DNA from 3 places in the Vibrio sp. JZG120 genome. Region 1 is predicted to be linked to each of the others. Evidence: riboswitches for the same ligand, from Rfam matches in the RefSeq annotation. Region 1 holds a riboswitch; each other region holds the start of a gene.
What was found. A riboswitch is a leader RNA that binds a small molecule or an ion and turns the genes downstream of it on or off. The one in region 1 is predicted to bind thiamine pyrophosphate.

Region 1 (6,372 bases):
TTCAAGAACTAGCCGAAGATCACCAGCTTTATATGTTGGACAAGAAAGGCGAATTTGTTCGTGACACAGAAATTGGTGAAAACCCATGTTTCTTGCTAACCGATCACATCCCGATGCCGAAGAAGTCGTTCAACAGCTTGAAGCGCCTAGGTACTGAGAAGATCAGCTTAGGTCCTAAGATGCTTTTCGCTTCTCAGTGTGTGGTATTGATCCACAACGAACTGGATATCCGCGAATTATAGTTATTCGCGTACACGTTGCTAGATGATGAAAGAGGACTCGATCGAGTCCTCTTTTTTGTTTCTGACTTTCTATGCCGCGCTTACTTACCGCCAATGCTCAATCGAGCAAAACGCACATCTGGCGCGAAGAAAGTGCGGCTATCATTAATAAGCTGCGTATCACCCACAGCTTCTACTTCTTGCAGCATCTTATAGAAGTTACCGGCTACCGTGATCCCACGAACTGGTTGAACGCGCTCTCCATCACGGCACAAGAAGCCACTCGCACCAAATGAGAAATCACCACTGACAGCATCTGCACCAGAGTGAACCCCTTGCAGTTCGACTAATTCTAGGTATTCACCTGCTTTGACTTCTGGCGCACTGCTGTTGCCTGTCGCAATCACTTTATGATTTGCCGATACGTCTAGGCTCGATTTTGCACTGCGAGATGCACTTGCCGTCGACACTGCACCCAAATAACTCGCTGTTTGGCTATTGTGCAATAGCGTATTCAGTTGGCCATTGGCGATCAACACATTGTTTTGAGTAGCAAAGCCTTCACTATCAAAACTTGCGATTGCCATACCATTTGGCATGTAAGCCGCATCGGTAAAGGTGATCAGTTCACTTGCAACGCTTTGACCAAGCTTGTCACCCAGTGGCGAGATGCCTTTCATCGCACTCACACCAGAAAACGCACTGCCGAATGCACCAAACAGGCTGCTTAAAGCATTGATGTGGAAAATGGCCGGATAGTTACCTGTCGCAACCGGAGCGCCTTCAAGAAGATCGCGAGCAAGGTTGTAACCGCCTTCTATACAATAAGCTGGATCCAACTCATCAAAACGGCGACCTAGCGACATTCTTCCCGCCATCGACTGTTTGCCGTCTTTTTCAAACAAGGTATACGCGTAACAAGTGAACGATCGCTCGAAATGTTGACATAACGTACCTTGAGTATTCGCGATGATGAGCTGAGTTTCACCGTCACTGTAACCATTGTATGGTGAGCTTGAAGCGTGAGGCAGAGCCACAACACCTTGCTCAAGCGCAAGGGACAGTTCAATTTTCTCATCGACCGATGTGGTATCGTCTTGCGCAATTTCTGCAATATCAGTGGTGATTTTGCTGTTTACGCAGCTGATGGTTTGATGCTCATCTTGCTTGGAAAAGCGAGCACTTTGCAGCGCGTTTGTGAGCATCAAATCTAAACTTGGTTGCTCTAGTGATTCAGAATAACTTGTCGCGACACGAGCATCTTTAATAACTCGAACACCCAGCACTTGACTTGAGCTTACTTTGTACTCATCCAGCTTGCCTTGGTTTGCTTTCAGCGAAAAGCTGCTGTTACGGTTCACAATCACGTCCGCTTCCGCACCTTGACGCTTTGCTTCTGATAGGACGTAATCAACCGCATTAAGAAGTTGTTGTTCTTGGCTCATTAGTTACCGCCTCCTACCAGAATATTATCTACTTTCAGTGTTGGCTGACCGACTGTTGTTGGTACTGAACCACTTACTGAACCACACATGCCCGGCGCAAGCGCCATGTCTTTGCCGACCATGCTGATTTCTTTCAACACTTTTGGACCCGTGCTGATCAGCGTTGCTGTTTTCAGAGGTTTGGTGATTTTGCCATTTTCAATGAGGTAAGCTTCACGAACAGCAAAGTTAAACTCGCCCGTTCCCGGTTGAACCGAGCCGCCGCCCATCTTCTTCGCATAGATACCACGTTCGATACCTGCCAGCATGTCGTCAAGTGAATGCTCGCCTTCTTCGATAAAGGTGTTACGCATCCGCGAGGTTGGTGCGAACTTGTAGTTCTGACGACGACCAGAACCCGTAGGCTCATAACCTGTCTTCATGCCACCCATTTTATCGACCATAAAGCTGGTTAGCTTACCGTCTTTGATCAATTGAGTTCGCTGAGTCTTCATGCCTTCGTCATCAACATGAATCGAGCCCCATTCGTTGGTCATGGTGCCATCATCGACAGCATTCACTGCAGTGTGAGCAACCATTTCGCCCATTTTGTCGTGGAATACGGACGCTTTCTTCGCAACCGAAGTGGTTTCGAGTAAGTGACCACACGCTTCATGGAAGATAACGCCGCCAAAGCCGTTACCAATTACCACTGGCATTTCACCCGATGGACAAGCATCCGCGCCAAGTTTCACTAACGCTTGCTGCGCGATAGTTTGACCCAGCTCTTTCGAATCAAGTTGTTCGCTGAACTCCCAACCAGCAAGAGCGCCAGGACCTTCCATACCAGAAGACTGCTCATTACCTTTTTGAGCAACGGTGTTACCCGCCACACGAATGTAGTGACGCGTATCGTCTACATGCAAACCTTCTGAGTTGAAGATAGACACTTGCTGCTCGCGCTGAAGCACACTACCAATGAACTGGCTGATGTACTCACTTTCTGCACGCGCAGCTTGGTCAACTTTCAATAGAAACGCGATTTTTGAATCTAAGTTGGCATCCTGACTTAACGGCATGCGGCAACCGTGTTGGATTGGGTAGCGGTTCAAATTTAAAGAACCTGCTGACGCGATTTGCTCACGCTTGTCTTTTGCCGCAAGCAATGAGGTTACGCGTTTTAGCTCGGCTTCGTCCGTGCTATTGGTGTATCCATAAAGCACTTTGTGACCGAAGAAGAGGCGAATACCGATACCAAAATCAATCCCCGAATTGATCTTGTCCACCTCACCAGATGCGATCTGGACGGTGTTAGTTTGATGATGTTCAACGAATAGTTCAGCGAAATCAGCCCCTAAAAAGAGAGCATGATCGATCACTGACTTCGCTGTTGCAGAATTAAGCATGAAGTCTCCTTGCTCGATGATCGTCTTAGCCTTCCTAATTAACTGTCGAAAAGTTCAACAAAGTTAAATTGGCAACGCGTTAAATTTTAACAGTTTTTTAACCTTGTTTTGTGCTAATCCTTGCTTAGCGAGACCACGATTATTTATTAAATATTCCAGGTTCAGCTCTTTCACCAGAGCGTTGCACTAGTAAATTCCACACGACGAACCATTTAGATGCTTACCCTATCACTCACCTCGCATAATTGAATACTCAATAATAATTACTCTCAAAAAACGTATCCCTTCCGCAATGGTCCTGCTATCATCCGAGCGAAATAGTCGGGGGGCCACGCGATAAGCGTTGGCTGAGATCGAGATTCGAGACCCGTTGAACCTGATTCAGTTAGCACTGACGTAGGGAACTATGCGCACTTTGCCTTTCGCCGCCCCTCTTAGGTAAGCGATAGCGATCGAAAAATCGATCTATCTGCAACGGTCAAAGTCAGTTCCTATACGTCTTGTAGTAGGAGCGACCATGACGCAGCAATCACAACCTCATTCACATCACACGCCAGCCTTGCCTACCCCTATCGTATTGACCATCGCGGGCTCAGACAGTGGTGGCGGTGCAGGTATTCAAGCCGACATCAAAGCGATGTCCGCAACCGGCAGTTTTGCTTGCTCGGTAATCACGGCGATTACTTCGCAAAATACCCAAGGCGTTTCTGCGATTTTCCCCATTCCTCTCGACCATGTAGAGAGCCAACTTGATGCAGTATTTACCGACCTCAACATCGTTGCAGTCAAAGTGGGCATGCTAGCCGACTCCAACATCATCAAAGTTGTTGCAGACAAAATTAAACAATACCAGCCAAAACACCTCGTGATTGACCCTGTAATGGTGGCCACCAGCGGCGATCTATTACTGGAACAGTCGGCAATCAGCACATTAAAAGAAGAGTTAATTCCACTGGCAGACATCATCACTCCTAACCTGCCAGAAGGTGCAGCATTGACGGGTAAGCCAGTGCCTCAATCAGAATCTGAAATGAACGATATGATTACCGACCTTCGTGCACTTGGTGCCAAAGCTATTCTGCTCAAAGGCGGTCATCTTGAAGAAAATGAAAACAGCAACGATCTGCTGATCATGCAAGACTGTGCCGAGTTAATCAGCGCCAAGCGTTTTCCGACCAAAAACACCCACGGTACGGGCTGTACACTGTCTTCCGCCATTGCGTCTTACCTTAGCCAAGGCAACAACCTACACAAAGCAGTGCACCTTGGTAAGCAGTACATCAGCCAAGCTATCGCACACGCTGATGAATTGGATGTCGGTAAAGGTCACGGCCCTGTGAATCACTTTTTTTCGGGTCATACTTATGTTCGCTAACGCGATTGGCATTCAGCTTTCCGACGCCAGTTTGCAATACAAAGACAGCCAAACACCGACTTTAGCGAAAGTGAACATGGTCATTCCTATCGGTCAATGGACGGTATTACTCGGGCGAAGTGGCTGCGGAAAAACCACGATATTGCGTTACTTAGCTGGCCTACTGGATAACCAAGTTGACTGGCATGGCGAACTCATCACAACCGATGGCGCCGCACTGCATGACCGTATCGCTTACATGGCTCAGCAGGATTTATTGCTACCGTGGCTTAACGTGCTGGATAACGTCTGCCTTAGCTCGCGCTTTTCTCACGCCAACTCAAATTCAGCGGATGATAAACAACGTGCTCTCAACTTATTAGAGCACGTTGGGTTGGCTGATTATGCTAACGCCAAACCCGCTCAACTCTCTGGAGGTATGCGACAACGCGTAGCCCTTGCTCGCACTCTGATGCAAGACAAACCTTTGGTTTTGATGGATGAACCTTTCTCGGCATTGGACGCCGTGACTCGCCACAAATTGCAAACTCTCTCAGCCGAGCTACTAAAGGACAAAACCGTTGTCTTGATTACGCACGACCCACAAGAAGCGGTGCGATTGTCACACCAACTCTATGTGTTGCAAGGCACGCCTGCTCAAGCGCAGCACTTGGTTGTTCCGGACTCCAAGCCACCAAGATCTCTCGATGGAGAGTGCGCAGCGCTACAGCAGGCGATTTTGGATCAGTTGGAGAAAGACTATGAGTGATATGACTCAGTACAACTCCGTTTCGGCGCGTATTAGTAAAAAGGAACGCGTAACTCATCCGGCGTTGCGTCTGCTGATCAGCGCAGCCGTGATCTTAGGTTTGTGGCAACTCATTGTAGTGGTGTTTGACATGCCAAGCTTCATCTTGCCTTCGCCAATTGAAGTATTGGATAGATTAGTCACTCGATACGACGTGCTACTCAAACACACTTGGGTAACGGCACAAGAGATCCTACTTGGCCTCGCACTCGGCTTATCGATGGGTTTGCTATTCGCTTTGCAAATGCTGATGTTCGAGCCGCTCAAACGCTGGCTATTGCCGATTCTTATCGCTAGCCAAGCCATTCCAGTATTTGCTATCGCGCCCGTGTTGATGCTGTGGCTCGGTTACGGCATCGCATCGAAAGTAGTAATGGCGGCGATCATCATCTTTTTCCCCGTCACGACATGTTGCTACGACGGTTTACGCAATACACCAACTGGTTACCTCGATCTTGCCAAAACCATGGGCGCATCGAAATGGCAATTACTGCGCCATATTCAACTACCTGCCGCCCTACCAACGTTAGCGTCTGGTATTCGCGTTGCCGTGGTTATTGCGCCGATTGGTGCCGTGGTAGGTGAATGGGTCGGCTCAAGTGAAGGCTTGGGCTATCTGATGCTCCAAGCTAACGCTCGCATGATCATTGATGAGATGTTTGCGGCGCTGTTTATCCTCGCCGCGCTGTCTATCGCACTCTATTTCACTACTGACAAATTACTGAAAAAAGCCATTCCCTGGGAAAACAAATAGGGAAAGAAAAAGGAAGAACCCCGTGAATAAAAACAAACTTATGAGCGCTGCTGCTCTGCTCGCTTCAATCGTTTCAACTAACGTACTTGCTGCCGAAAAGGAGCTTACTTTAATGCTGGATTGGTTCGTTAACCCGAACCATGGCCCTATCGTGATCGCACAAGAGCGCGGCTACTTTAAACAGCAAGGTTTGAAGGTCAATATCCAAGAACCCGCCGACCCAAGCACTCCACCCAAACTAGTTGCGGCTGGCAAAGTCGATATGGCGATTTCATACCAACCTAGCCTGACCATCGACGTAGCGGCTGGCTTGCCATTAATTCGCTCTGCGACCTTGATTGCTACTCCCCTCAACACATTGATGGTGTTGGATAACGGTAAGAACGATAACCTTGGCGACCTTAA
Region 2 (6,372 bases), on a different contig from region 1:
CACAAAATTGGTCCGGGAATGAGATTGGATATCGGATTGATTGCTCCGAAGGCTGGAGAGCGTGTTTATGTGCGTCAAATGAAAGGGCGCTTCCCATTCTCTTTGTGTGAGTTTGAAGTTGTTGAGTCTGACCTGCCAAGCAACAAGAAACTGTCTTTATTGCCTCTCAACCCTGTGCCTGATCTTGATTTGGAAAATGCGGAGCAAATCGATTATGTGTTTGAATGGGAGGGGGCGATCACTCCTGCCGATAAATCGGGCAAAGCGATACCTAAATTCTGGCTGATGAACAAACGAGCTTGGGAGGGAATGAGTAAAGATAATATCCCAGAACCACTTTCAAAATTGGAACTTGGAAAAACCTATATCTTCAATTTGAAGAACGTTACTCAATATCATCATCCTATTCATCTTCATGGGCATACATTTACTGTTCTTGAGTTAGATGGCAAGAAACTTGACGAACCGTTCCATACCGATACGGTTTTACTTGGAAAAAATGGCAGTGCCAAAGCTGCCTTTGTTGCTAACAACCCTGGACGTTGGATGTATCACTGCCATGTTATTGAGCATATGAAAACCGGTTTGATGGGGTATATTGAAGTAAAGTGACTCCTGTAACTTTTTTAATCTCAGTGTGTTTTAAATGCAATACGTTGTCGAATTCTAAAATTTCACCATCAATATCGCTTTAGTTTTGGTTACAATATCGTCATCAATAGTGTTGGGGGGAATTATGGGACAGTTTTCCATTCTTGGTTTTATTGCGCTAGGTGGTGCTTTTGGTGCGTGTTCTCGTTACTTGATATCTGAACTGTGTATCATTTTATTGGGGCGTGGTTTTCCATACGGTACGTTAACCGTTAATGTGGTTGGTTCATTTATAATGGGCTTGTTGATTGCTGCGTTCGACAATGAACTGTTGGCAACAGAACCTTGGCGACAAGTGATTGGTTTGGGATTTTTAGGGGCACTGACGACGTTTTCCACCTTTTCTATGGATAATGTTTTACTTATGCAGCAAGGTGCATTTCTTAAGATGGGGTTAAATATTTTATTAAATGTGGTGCTGAGCATCTCTGCTGCGTGGTTCGGTTTCCAATTATTGATGCGCAGCTAGCAAAGTAGTTAAAAATTAAACAGGTCGGCTTGGTTTAACCAGGCCGTTTTTATATACTGATATCACTTGTCGGAGTGCCATAAGGCTGAGACCGTTAATTCGGGATCCGTTGAACCTGATCAGATTAGAATCTGCGAAGGGAACAAGAGAAGATATTTATACCGGAGTTCTTTCTGGTTGACCTATCAAATAGTCGAATGTTGTTATAGGCAAATTACTTAAGCTTTATTTAGCCTTAATTTGACTCCTCTTGTCGCATCTATCCGCCAAGCATTTTTATCCAATTACTTTTTATCTAGTATAACAAAGCAAGGAAAAATGCTATGTCGAGTCGCAAACAAGCGAGACTGGAAGCAAAACAGTTCATTGAAACACTCTCGGTACAGCCGTACCCAAATTCCACAAAAGTATATGTAGAAGGCTCACGTCCAGATGTTCGTGTACCTATGCGTGAAATAGCGCTAGCAGATAGTCTGATTGGTGGCACAAAAGAAGCGCCTATTTTCGAGCCAAATGAAGCCGTCCGAGTCTACGATACGTCAGGTGTTTATACTGATCCGAACTACGATATTGACCTTTATAGTGGCCTACCAAAGCTAAGAGAAAGCTGGATTGAAGAACGCGGTGACACAGAGTTACTCGATGAAGTAAGCTCGGTGTACACCAAAGAACGCTTAGAAGACGAAACACTAGACGAGCTTCGTTACGGTAATCTACCACGTATTCGACGTGCCAAAGATGGGCAGTGCGTCACTCAGCTGCACTATGCTCGCAAAGGCATTATTACCCCAGAAATGGAATTCATCGCGCTGCGTGAAAACATGGGTCGTGCCAAGTACCGTGATGATGTACTGAATCAACAGCATCCTGGTCAAAGCTTTGGAGCGAATCTTCCAAAAGACATTACCGCCGAGTTTGTTCGCAAAGAAGTTGCCGAAGGTCGAGCGATTATCCCTTCTAATATCAACCACCCAGAATCCGAACCAATGATCATTGGACGTAACTTTTTGGTCAAAGTGAACGCCAATATCGGTAACTCATCGGTGACGTCTTCGATTGAGGAAGAAGTTGAGAAGCTCGTTTGGGCGACACGCTGGGGTGGGGATACCGTTATGGATCTCTCTACTGGACGTAACATCCACGAAACTCGCGAGTGGATTCTGCGTAACAGCCCGGTTCCGATCGGTACCGTACCTATGTATCAAGCGCTTGAGAAAGTGAATGGAGTTGCCGAAAACCTTAACTGGGAAGTGATGCGCGATACTCTGATTGAGCAAGCAGAGCAGGGCGTTGATTACTTCACTATCCATGCCGGTTTACTACTTCGCTATGTGCCAATGACTGCAAAGCGTGTTACTGGCATCGTCTCTCGTGGTGGTTCTATCATCGCGAAATGGTGTTTAGCGCATCACCAAGAAAGCTTCTTATACACCCACTTCCGAGAGATCTGTGAAATCTGTGCCAAGTATGATGTGGCACTTTCTCTCGGTGATGGTCTGCGCCCTGGTTCGGTTGCCGATGCTAATGACGAAGCGCAATTTGCGGAGCTTCGTACTCTTGGTGAGTTGACTAAGGTTGCGTGGGAATACGACGTACAGGTCATTATCGAAGGTCCTGGCCATGTTCCAATGCACATGATCAAAGAGAACATGGAAGAGCAGCTAGAGCACTGCCATGAAGCTCCGTTCTACACCCTTGGTCCACTGACGACAGACGTCGCTCCTGGTTACGACCATATTACGTCAGGAATTGGCGCTGCCATGATTGGCTGGTATGGCTGTGCGATGCTTTGCTACGTAACTCCTAAAGAGCATCTTGGCTTACCAAACAAAGAAGATGTGAAAGTAGGCATGATCACTTATAAGCTTGCTGCGCACGCCGCTGATTTGGCTAAGGGACACCCAGGTGCACAAGTTCGTGATAACGCGCTTTCTAAAGCTCGCTTCGAGTTCCGCTGGGAAGACCAATTCAACTTGTCACTCGACCCAGAAACCGCGCGCGCTTTCCATGATGAAACCTTGCCTCAAGAGTCAGGAAAAGTTGCTCACTTCTGTTCGATGTGTGGACCAAAGTTCTGCTCGATGAAGATTTCGCAAGAGGTTCGAGAGTACGCGAAAGACACTGAGCAAGTTGCTGCGGACCAAGCTATCTCGATCAAAATGCTGGATGATCCTCTCGAAGGGATGCGTCAGAAATCGCAAGAATTTAGAGAGTCAGGTTCTGAGTTATACCACCCAGCAGCACATGCCGAGGTAAGTGATTAATGAGCAAAATCCTTATTCCGTCATCATTGATTGAACTAACAGGTTTAGTTCAGCAATGTTTGTTGTTGGCGAAAGAACAGGGTTTTAGCATTGAAGACATTGAGTTGGGTGTGAGCCCAACTCAATCTATTCAGCTTGTTCGCGACCAACAGACTACACATATAACGACTGATCTTATTGATGGACATAACTCTGAGCATGAGAGTTCATTTGTGCTTTATTACCGTTCTTCTTTATCGGTAGAAGTGTGCGCAAAGCAACCGTCGAAAGCGATTTACATTGGTATTGCTGATACTCAAGTTTCCGATGAAAATGAGAAAGTGCTTCAGCTTGATATCTGGCGTCACCCACTTAACGACGAAGTGAGAGCGCTTTCCGTTAAGTCCAAACCCAACGCAATGTTCGATCCCGAACATCATCTTGCTTGGACAGTAACGCTGACAGTACTCGACTTTCCTATCGAAGATGCGTTAACACTTGCTCGAGGAATGCTAACTCAACAAGCGAATGTTTCACGTGAAACACTATTGAATGATAACCTTGATGAGGGACGATCTACTAAGTGGGCTGACCAATTTGATGATTTCCCGACACCTGTACTGGAAGATAACCGACTCGGTATTCAAGTTGGTTGGTCAGCACAAGGAGAGAGCGTTAACTTTCCAACTCTAACTAAGCAAAGTCTAGGGCTCTACCCAGTCGTTGATGATGTTGCTTGGATTGAGCGTCTACTGCCTTTAGGCATCAACACTATTCAACTACGAATCAAGAACCCACAACAAGCCGATGTGGAACAACAGATCATTCGAGCAATTGAGCTAGGTCGTCAATATCAAGCACAAGTGTTCATCAATGACTATTGGCAGTTGGCAATCAAGCATGACGCTTATGGCGTTCACCTAGGACAAGAAGACATAGAAGAGTCGAATTTGGCTCTGCTAACCAAAGCCGGCATTCGTCTTGGTCTTTCTACGCATGGTTATTACGAACTACTGCGCATCGTACAAATTCATCCTAGCTACATCGCGCTAGGGCATATTTTCCCAACCACCACAAAACAGATGCCATCGAAACCACAAGGTTTGGTGCGCTTGGCACTGTATCAAAAACTGATTGATAGCATTCCTTATGGAAACACAGAGTCGGTTTTCCGTCCTGCAAAAGACAAAGCAGGTAGTGACTATGTACTTGGCTTTCCGACGGTCGCGATTGGTGGCATTGACCAATCTAATGCAGACCAAGTTTGGCAAACAGGTGTTTCTAGTTTGGCAGTTGTGCGAGCTATTACCTTGGCAGAATCACCTCAGTCCGTTATCGAGTTTTTTGCACAACTGATGAAGGAAAGACAGCTAACGTTTACTGATCAGAATAGTGAATTGGCGCATACCAAGAGAGGCGAGCATGCTCACGGATAAGCAGTTCCTTCGCTATCAACGCCAAGTCGCTCTGCCTGAAATTGCTGAAGGTGGGCAAGAGCGTTTGAGTAAATCGCATGTGCTAATCATCGGTTGTGGTGGGTTAGGAAGCGCAGCGAGTTTGTACTTGGCATCAGCGGGTGTTGGTAAATTGGTTGTGGTTGATGATGATGAAGTTGATAGCAGTAACCTACAACGTCAGATCATTTATCGTGAGCAAGACCTCCAAGTTGCGAAAACAAAAGCGACTGTAAAGCAACTTACTGAACTTAATTCTATGGTCCAAGTTCGTGCTCTCAATAAGCGATTAGACAAAGCACAGCTGCAGCTTGAGGTGATGCTAGCGGATGTGGTGCTGGACTGCACCGATAACATGCCAACGCGCCAGCTAATTAACCAAGTTTGTTTCGAGCAAAATACGCCGCTCATCTCGGCGGCGGCAATTGGTTGGCAAGGGCAATTCGCTGTTTTTGATTACCAAACACCAAGTGAACAAGAAGCGCAGAGTAAAGCGTGTTACCGCTGTTTGTATCCGTTCGATGAATTACCGCAAACGCAAAAATGCAGTGAGAGCGGTGTCGTCGGTCCGGTGGTGGGGACACTTGGTAACTACCAAGCGATAGCGGCAATTCAAAAACTGGCGACGGGAAAGTTTCATGTTGAGACTGCCAAGTTGCATCTGTTTGATGGATTGAAACTGCAATGGCAAACCATGGCGATAAGCAAAGACAAACAGTGCCAAGTGTGTGCTCAGATTTAGCTTACGAGTAATGGACAGAATTAAGAGAGTTGGAAGCAATGACGTTATCAGAACAACAAGCACCACAAATGACCGCTGCTGACTTAGATATGATCACTATTGTCATCAATGACCAGTCACATCAAGTTGCCAGTGAGTCGAATCTACAGCAAATCATTAGTCAATTTGCGTTGCCTGAAATGGGCTGTGTTTTTGCAATTAATAACCATGTTGTGCCGCGCAGTGAGTGGGCTAGCACAGTTCTTTCACAGGGAGATAGCATCTCTTTGTTTCAAGCGATCGCAGGGGGTTAAAGTCGATGCTTAAAATTGGTGATAAACAATTCGAATCAAGACTGTTCACGGGAACAGGGAAGTTTGCCAACAGCCGATTAATGGCAGAAGCGATTCAAGTGTCGGGATCTCAACTTGCGACCATGGCGTTGAAGCGTGTGGATGTGAACGACCAACAAGACGATATTTTGCTGCCGTTAGTACAAGCGGGGGTGAACTTATTGCCGAACACCTCAGGTGCAAAGAATGCTAAAGATGCTGTGTTTGCAGCACAATTGGCGCGAGAAGCGTTAGGTACAAACTGGCTAAAACTGGAAATTCATCCAGACCCGAAGTACTTGATGCCCGATCCAATTGAGACACTTGTAGCCGCTGAGGAACTGGTGCGTGAAGGCTTCATTGTGCTTCCTTATTGTCATGCTGACCCAGTACTGTGTAAACGATTGGAAGAAGTAGGCTGTGCTGCGGTCATGCCATTAGGCGCGCCGATCGGTTCTAACAAAGGGATAGTTTCTCATGATTTCCTAGAGATCATTATCGA
Region 3 (6,372 bases), on a different contig from region 1:
GCTGCGCAGCTTGTTCAACCTGACGTTTTTGGTCTACCGTGAGCTTTAGCCCTGGGTGTAAACCTAAGCCAATGTTGTCACGCACCGACAAGTGAGAAAACAAGTTATGCTCTTGGAACAGCATGGAGAAAGGACGCTGATAGGGCTCTTTGTGCACAATCGACTCACGATCAACCCGAATGTCACCTTGGTCAGGATGGATAAACCCAGCCACCAACGCCAGCAACGTCGATTTTCCAGCCCCACTTGGTCCCATCAGCGACACAATCTGACCTTGCTCAATCGTTAAGTCAAAACGAAACAGCTCACGTTGGTAGGTGTACTGCACATCATCCAACACTAACATTACGCTCTCTCCTTCGTTTTCAATACTTTCTCAATCAAGGCAAAACAGCCCACACTCAACAACAACAAGGTCACCGATACCACCGCAGCCGCGTCCATCTGATAGCTGCCAAGTAACTGGAACAAATACAGAGGCAAAGTGCGGAACTCTTGCCCGCCAAACAACGCGATAGCACTTAAATCGCCAATCGCAAACATAAAGCTGATCGCAAACGCATGTGCGAATGGCTTGCGCAGCGCCTGCCACTCCACCACTTTAAAGCGTTGCCAGCCACGCATGCCTAAGCTGGCACACAGATACTGGTATTGCTGCTCGATGTGCAGTATTGGCTGTGCCAGCGTTTTGATCACGTAAGGCAAAGCCATCAAACCATTTACCAAAATCACAACAAAAAACGCCAAGCTAAAAACATCGGTAAATGATCGCAACAGCAAGAATAATCCGGTGCTAATCACCAAACCCGGCGTCACCAAAATAATGGTGCCGATTAGCTCAATCTGATCGGCTCGCGTATTTTTGTACTGCAATCGCCAACGGCGACTGGTCAACAATATAGACACGCCCGCAGCGACCGCAAGCGCACTGGCTAACCCTGCCACTTTGAGTGAGTTAGATAACGCAGACCAAAAACGTTCATCGGTTAAAACCGTCCAAACTTGTTGGTTGATGCCACTCAGTAACACCATCAATAACGGTGGTATCACCAGTAAAAAGGCACCTATGATCCAAAAGCTATCCCAAGCTTTTGACCACCCATGATCCTTCGTTAAATATTGCTGTACCGATGTGCTGCCAGCACTGATAGAAACAGGCTTTGTTAACTTCTGCACTCCAATGGCAAGCAGTCCACATAACAGCATCTGCCACAGCGCCAATAACGCCCCAGCTTGTAAATCAAAATCAAACTTAATCGCTTGGTAAATGGCCAATTCAATGGTGGTAGATTTTGGCCCGCCCCCCAATGCCATTACAGTGGCGAAACTGGTGAAGCACAGCATAAATACCAAACCACAAACGTGGGGAAGTTGCTGTCTTAAACGCGGCCATTCCACCCAACGAAACTTATTCCAATGGTTCATACCTAAATGCGCACACAGCTTATGTTGCTCGGCAGGAATAGATTCTAATGCTTGCAACAGCAAGCGCGCCGCGTAAGGTAAATTAAAGAACACATGGGCGAGTAAAATGCCGTTCAAACCGTAAATAGAAAATGGCAGTTTGCTATCGAAACTCTGTAGCCACTGCGCTAACAAACCGCTGTTGCCATAAATCGCTAACAGCCCGAAAACACCAACCAAAACAGGCAAAACTAGCGTCGATGCAAACAGCTTAAGCAGTAATGACTTACCCCAAAATTGGCGACGTGAAAGCGCGTGCGCAACTGGAATGGCAAAGCCAACACTGAGCAATGTGGAAAGAAAAGCTTGGTAGAAGCTGAACTTGGTGACATGTTGATAATACGGGTCGTCCCATACCACAGACACATCAAGTGAAGGGGCTTGAACAATCAAAGCACCTAGGGCAGAAACAACAAAGGTCGCGATGATCATCGCGACCCCTAAACCTATTTTTGGAACAGAATTCAAAGGTAAAACCTATCTCATTCAGATGAGGGGTGGAACGTCAGCTAAAACGTCAGTGCGCTTTGCCATTCGCGAATCCAAGACTTACGCATTTTTGCCACTTCATCAGCACTAAAGCTCAACGACTTGTTTGGAACGCTCAAGGTTTCAAAACCTTCAGGTAACTCAACGTCAGTAACAGGGTACATCCAGTTACCCGTTGGCATCGCTGACTGGAACTCATCACTTAAAATGAAATTCATAAATTGATCAGCAAGTTCTGAATTTTTTGCCCCTTTCACTTTAGCGGCGACTTCAACTTGCATGTAGTGACCTTCAGCAAAATTCGCCGTCGCAAACTTTGAATCGTTTTCCGCAATTAAGTGGTACGCAGGTGACGTAGTGTAAGAAAGCACTAAGTCCGACTCGCCGTTAAGGAACATGGAATACGCTTCTGACCAACCTTTCGTGACCGTTACGGTTTTGCTCGCTAGCTTCTGCCACGCTTGCGTCACATCGTCTCCATAGATGGATTTCATCCACAGCATCAAGCCTTGGCCCGGCGTTGACGTACGCGGATCTTGATAAATCACTTTCAAATCATCGCGCGTTTCCACCAGCTCTTTCATGCTTTTCGGCGGATTAGCCAGTTTCTCTGTGTTGTACACAAATGCGAAGTAGCCGTAATCGTACGGTACAAACGTCGTGTCGCTCCAACCATTTGGTAACACTGTGTTGGCCGTATCCACATTGTGCTCGGTAAGCAGACCGGTTTTCTTTGCTTCTGCCATCAGGTTGTTATCCAGACCTAACACGATGTCGGCTTTGCTATTACCGCCTTCAAGACGAAGACGATTCAGGATCGACACACCATCGTCCAACGCCACGAAGTTAACGTCACAGCCACATTTTGCTTCAAAAGCTTGCTCGATTTTAGGACCCGGCCCCCAATCTGCGGCAAAAGAATCGTAGGTATAAATAGTTAATGGGTTTTCAGCAGCAAACGCTGAAGTAGAGGTAATTGCAGCTAAGGCAATCAGACTTGAAGTGGTTTTCACTGCTCGCTCTCCATGAGTATTTCAGAGAAATAAGTTGAGCGGCACAGGGTTGAGGCGGCTATTAAGGACTTCCAATATCCAGACTCAATTCCTACGCCAGCATTATCTGGTTCAGGTAATACGGGTCCCTAGTTAAGAACTTAGGTCTCAGCGCCCAAATGCATTGATTGACTCAATGCTAAATGGGTTTGCTCCCCGATGAGTTGGATGGATTGTAAAGGTATTTGAGTGGTTACACAATCAGCTCACGAACGCTGGTCATAACCCCAACGAGGCACTAAACCTTGCTCAATACCTAAGTGGTCGAGAATTCTCGCCACCATAAAATCCACTAAGTCTTCAATGCTCTTCGGCTGATGATAGAAGCCCGGAGCCGCTGGCATGATGGTCACGCCCATTTGCGACAGTTTGTGCATGTTCTCCAGATGCAGCGTTGAGAATGGTGTTTCGCGAACCACGAGCAACAGCTGCCCGCGCTCTTTCATTACTACATCAGCGGCCCGTTCGATCAAGTTGTCCGACATACCGTGTGCTATGGCCGCAACGCTTCCCGCAGAGCATGGGCAAACCACCATTTGTTTGGGCGCTGCAGAACCAGACGCAACCGGCGAGAACCAATCGTCTTTACCGCAAACGGTGATGTTATTTGGATCACAGTTGAGATGTTCCACCAGCGCTTGCTTTGCGGCTTCTGGGCCACTTGGCAACTTAAGATTGTGTTCGGTTGCCATCACGACACGAGCCGCCGAAGAGATCAGAACGTAGACATGATAATCCGCCGCGACCAAACATTCTAAAAGGCGCAGACCATAAGGTGCACCAGATGCTCCAGTTAACGCTAAAGTGATGGCTTTTTCTGCTTGCTGCTGTTTGTTTTGCATAAAATCAGGCTTTTTGTTTAAGTTGCTCGAGGATCTTGCCGTGAATACCGCCAAAGCCACCATTACTCATCACGAGGATTTGGTCACCTGGCTGCGCACGTTCAACGATTTTCGCTACAAAGTTATCGATGTCAGCGTCAACAAAAGCAGGTTGCTGACATTGTTCCGCGATATCTTGCACCGACCATTCGATGTTGTCTGGTTGGAATAAGAACACTTCATCTGCGCTGTGTAGCGAATCCGCGAGTGTGTTTTTGTGCACGCCGCGCTTCATAGTGGCAGAACGAGGTTCCAACACGGCAAGAATGCGTTTTTCGCCTACCTTGTTACGCAAACCACCGACGGTGAGTTCAATTGCCGTTGGGTGATGCGCAAAATCATCGTAAACCGTCACACCTTGCTCTTCACCTTTTAACTCAAGACGGCGCTTGGTGTTAATGAAACGGCCCAGAGCCTGACACGCAAGCTCCGGCGTTACGCCAACGTGTCGCGCCGCGGCAATCGCCATCAGTGCATTATCAACGTTATGATCACCCACCAAATCCCATTCGACGGTACCGACCTTCTCGCCTTGCAGAGCAACTTCAAATTTTGAGCCATCGACCACTAATTTGTGCGCTTGCCAGTCGCCATCAACACCTGAAAACTGCTTTTCTGTCCAGCAACCACGCTCTAATACATCCGCCAAAGCTTGGTCTTGCTTCGGAGCTAAGATTAAGCCATTGCCGGGAACCGTTCGCACTAAATGATGGAATTGGCGCTTGATCGCCTCTAGATCATCGAAGATGTCAGCATGATCAAACTCAAGGTTGTTCATGATTAAGGTTCGAGGATGGTAGTGCACAAACTTAGAACGCTTATCGAAAAAAGCACTGTCATATTCGTCCGCTTCAACGACAAAAAACATGCTTTCGCCCAAACGAGCAGAGACTCCAAAGTTACCAAGAACTCCACCAACTAGGAAACCAGGTTGATAACCGCAGTCTTCGAGTATCCAAGCCAGCATGCTCGACGTGGTCGTTTTACCGTGTGTACCCGATACCGCCAATACCCAGCGATCGTGCAGCAAAAACTCGTTGAGCCACTGCGGACCAGAGGTGTAGCGCATGTTGGTATTGAGCACATGTTCAACACATGGGTTACCGCGGCTCATGGCATTACCGATCACCACAAGGTCTGGTTGAGGGTCGAGTTGAGACGGGTCGAAGCCTTCAATAATTTCAATACCTTGAGACTCAAGCAACGTGCTCATCGGTGGGTAAACGTTGGCATCAGAACCAGTGACTTTATGCCCTAATTGGCGCGCTAAAATCGCAGCGCCGCCCATAAATGTGCCACAGATACCCAAGATATGAATGTGCATAAACTAAACCTTGTAATGCGTTCTTTAATGCTTTCATTATCGCGATCACAACCAGAAAAGCGAGAGACTTTAGCCTTCTTCTTGCAGTCCCTTTCACAAATATGACAAGGTTGAACACAGACTGTACAACCTCTTGCTTACTGATGAATCCCTCAAACAAGTCTACAAATAAATTGAGATCTCAAACAGTTACTTCATTACCATTAAAAAGATCTGCGACTTAAACTTACATCCAGCGCAATCGTTTAACATCCATAAAGAGATGCTCACTTGCGCACTACCCCCAATGAAATGAAAATGTAAGGATTAACCATGTCAGGACTGCGCACCCTAGGCGAGTTCATTGTCGAAAAACAAGCGGATTTCCCCCACGCTAGCGGTGATCTATCATCCCTTTTAGCCTCCATTCGTTTAGCTGCAAAAATCGTTAACCGCGAAATCAACGCAGCGGGTCTCGGTGATATCACTGGTGCTGTAGGCACGGAAAATGTCCAAGGTGAAGACCAGCAAAAGCTCGATGTTTACGCGAACGATAAGTTCAAAGCCGCGCTTGAAGCTCGTGACCAAGTGTGTGGCGTTGCCAGTGAGGAAGAAGACGAAGCGGTTGCTTTCAACAAAGAGCTCAACCAAAACGCCAAATATGTGGTACTGATGGACCCACTTGATGGTTCTTCTAACATCGATGTGAACGTCTCTGTCGGTACTATCTTCTCTATTTATCGCCGTGTTTCACCTATTGGCACGCCAGCGACAGAAGAAGATTTCCTTCAGCCTGGTCATAAGCAAGTTGCCGCTGGTTACGTGATTTACGGTTCATCAACCATGTTGGTTTACACCACGGGTAACGGCGTAAACGGCTTTACTTACGACCCATCTATCGGCAGCTTCTGCCTTTCTCATGAAAACATGATGATTCCAGAAGAAGGCAAGATTTATTCGATCAACGAAGGTAACTACATTCGCTTCCCTCAAGGGGTGAAGAAGTACATCAAGTACTGCCAAGAGAATGTGCCAGAAGACGGTCGTCCATACACTTCGCGCTACATTGGCTCATTGGTTGCTGATTTCCACCGCAACTTACTGAAAGGTGGTATCTACCTTTACCCTAGTACGCAAAGCCATCCACAGGGCAAACTGCGTCTGCTTTATGAATGTAACCCAA

Region 2: it holds a riboswitch for thiamine pyrophosphate, as region 1 does, so the genes downstream of both, thiC (phosphomethylpyrimidine synthase ThiC) here and thiD (bifunctional hydroxymethylpyrimidine kinase/phosphomethylpyrimidine kinase) in region 1, are expected to answer to the same signal.
Region 3: it holds a riboswitch for thiamine pyrophosphate, as region 1 does, so the genes downstream of both, thiB (thiamine ABC transporter substrate binding subunit) here and thiD (bifunctional hydroxymethylpyrimidine kinase/phosphomethylpyrimidine kinase) in region 1, are expected to answer to the same signal.

What each region holds. Positions count from the first base shown of each region.
Region 1 is NZ_JBSRRK010000002.1:447,569-453,940, reverse strand. It holds gene trmY (tRNA (pseudouridine(54)-N(1))-methyltransferase TrmY) at 1-242, shown strand, start outside; gene ACWPOD_RS07885 (TldD/PmbA family protein) at 323-1,666, opposite strand; gene ACWPOD_RS07880 (TldD/PmbA family protein) at 1,666-3,051, opposite strand; TPP riboswitch at 3,364-3,471, shown strand; gene thiD (bifunctional hydroxymethylpyrimidine kinase/phosphomethylpyrimidine kinase) at 3,569-4,426, shown strand; gene ACWPOD_RS07870 (ABC transporter ATP-binding protein) at 4,416-5,174, shown strand; gene ACWPOD_RS07865 (ABC transporter permease) at 5,167-5,967, shown strand; gene ACWPOD_RS07860 (ABC transporter substrate-binding protein) at 5,990-6,372, shown strand, end outside.
Region 2 is NZ_JBSRRK010000021.1:28,807-35,178, reverse strand. It holds gene ACWPOD_RS22610 (multicopper oxidase family protein) at 1-612, shown strand, start outside; gene crcB (fluoride efflux transporter CrcB) at 737-1,120, shown strand; TPP riboswitch at 1,181-1,279, shown strand; gene thiC (phosphomethylpyrimidine synthase ThiC) at 1,444-3,384, shown strand; gene ACWPOD_RS22595 (thiamine phosphate synthase) at 3,384-4,799, shown strand; gene ACWPOD_RS22590 (HesA/MoeB/ThiF family protein) at 4,786-5,559, shown strand; gene thiS (sulfur carrier protein ThiS) at 5,598-5,852, shown strand; gene ACWPOD_RS22580 (thiazole synthase) at 5,858-6,372, shown strand, end outside.
Region 3 is NZ_JBSRRK010000005.1:285,826-292,197, reverse strand. It holds gene thiQ (thiamine ABC transporter ATP-binding protein) at 1-346, opposite strand, end outside; gene thiP (thiamine/thiamine pyrophosphate ABC transporter permease ThiP) at 346-1,932, opposite strand; gene thiB (thiamine ABC transporter substrate binding subunit) at 1,974-2,966, opposite strand; TPP riboswitch at 3,038-3,174, opposite strand; gene ACWPOD_RS12900 (flavin prenyltransferase UbiX) at 3,212-3,847, opposite strand; gene mpl (UDP-N-acetylmuramate:L-alanyl-gamma-D-glutamyl-meso-diaminopimelate ligase) at 3,852-5,210, opposite strand; gene fbp (class 1 fructose-bisphosphatase) at 5,523-6,372, shown strand, end outside.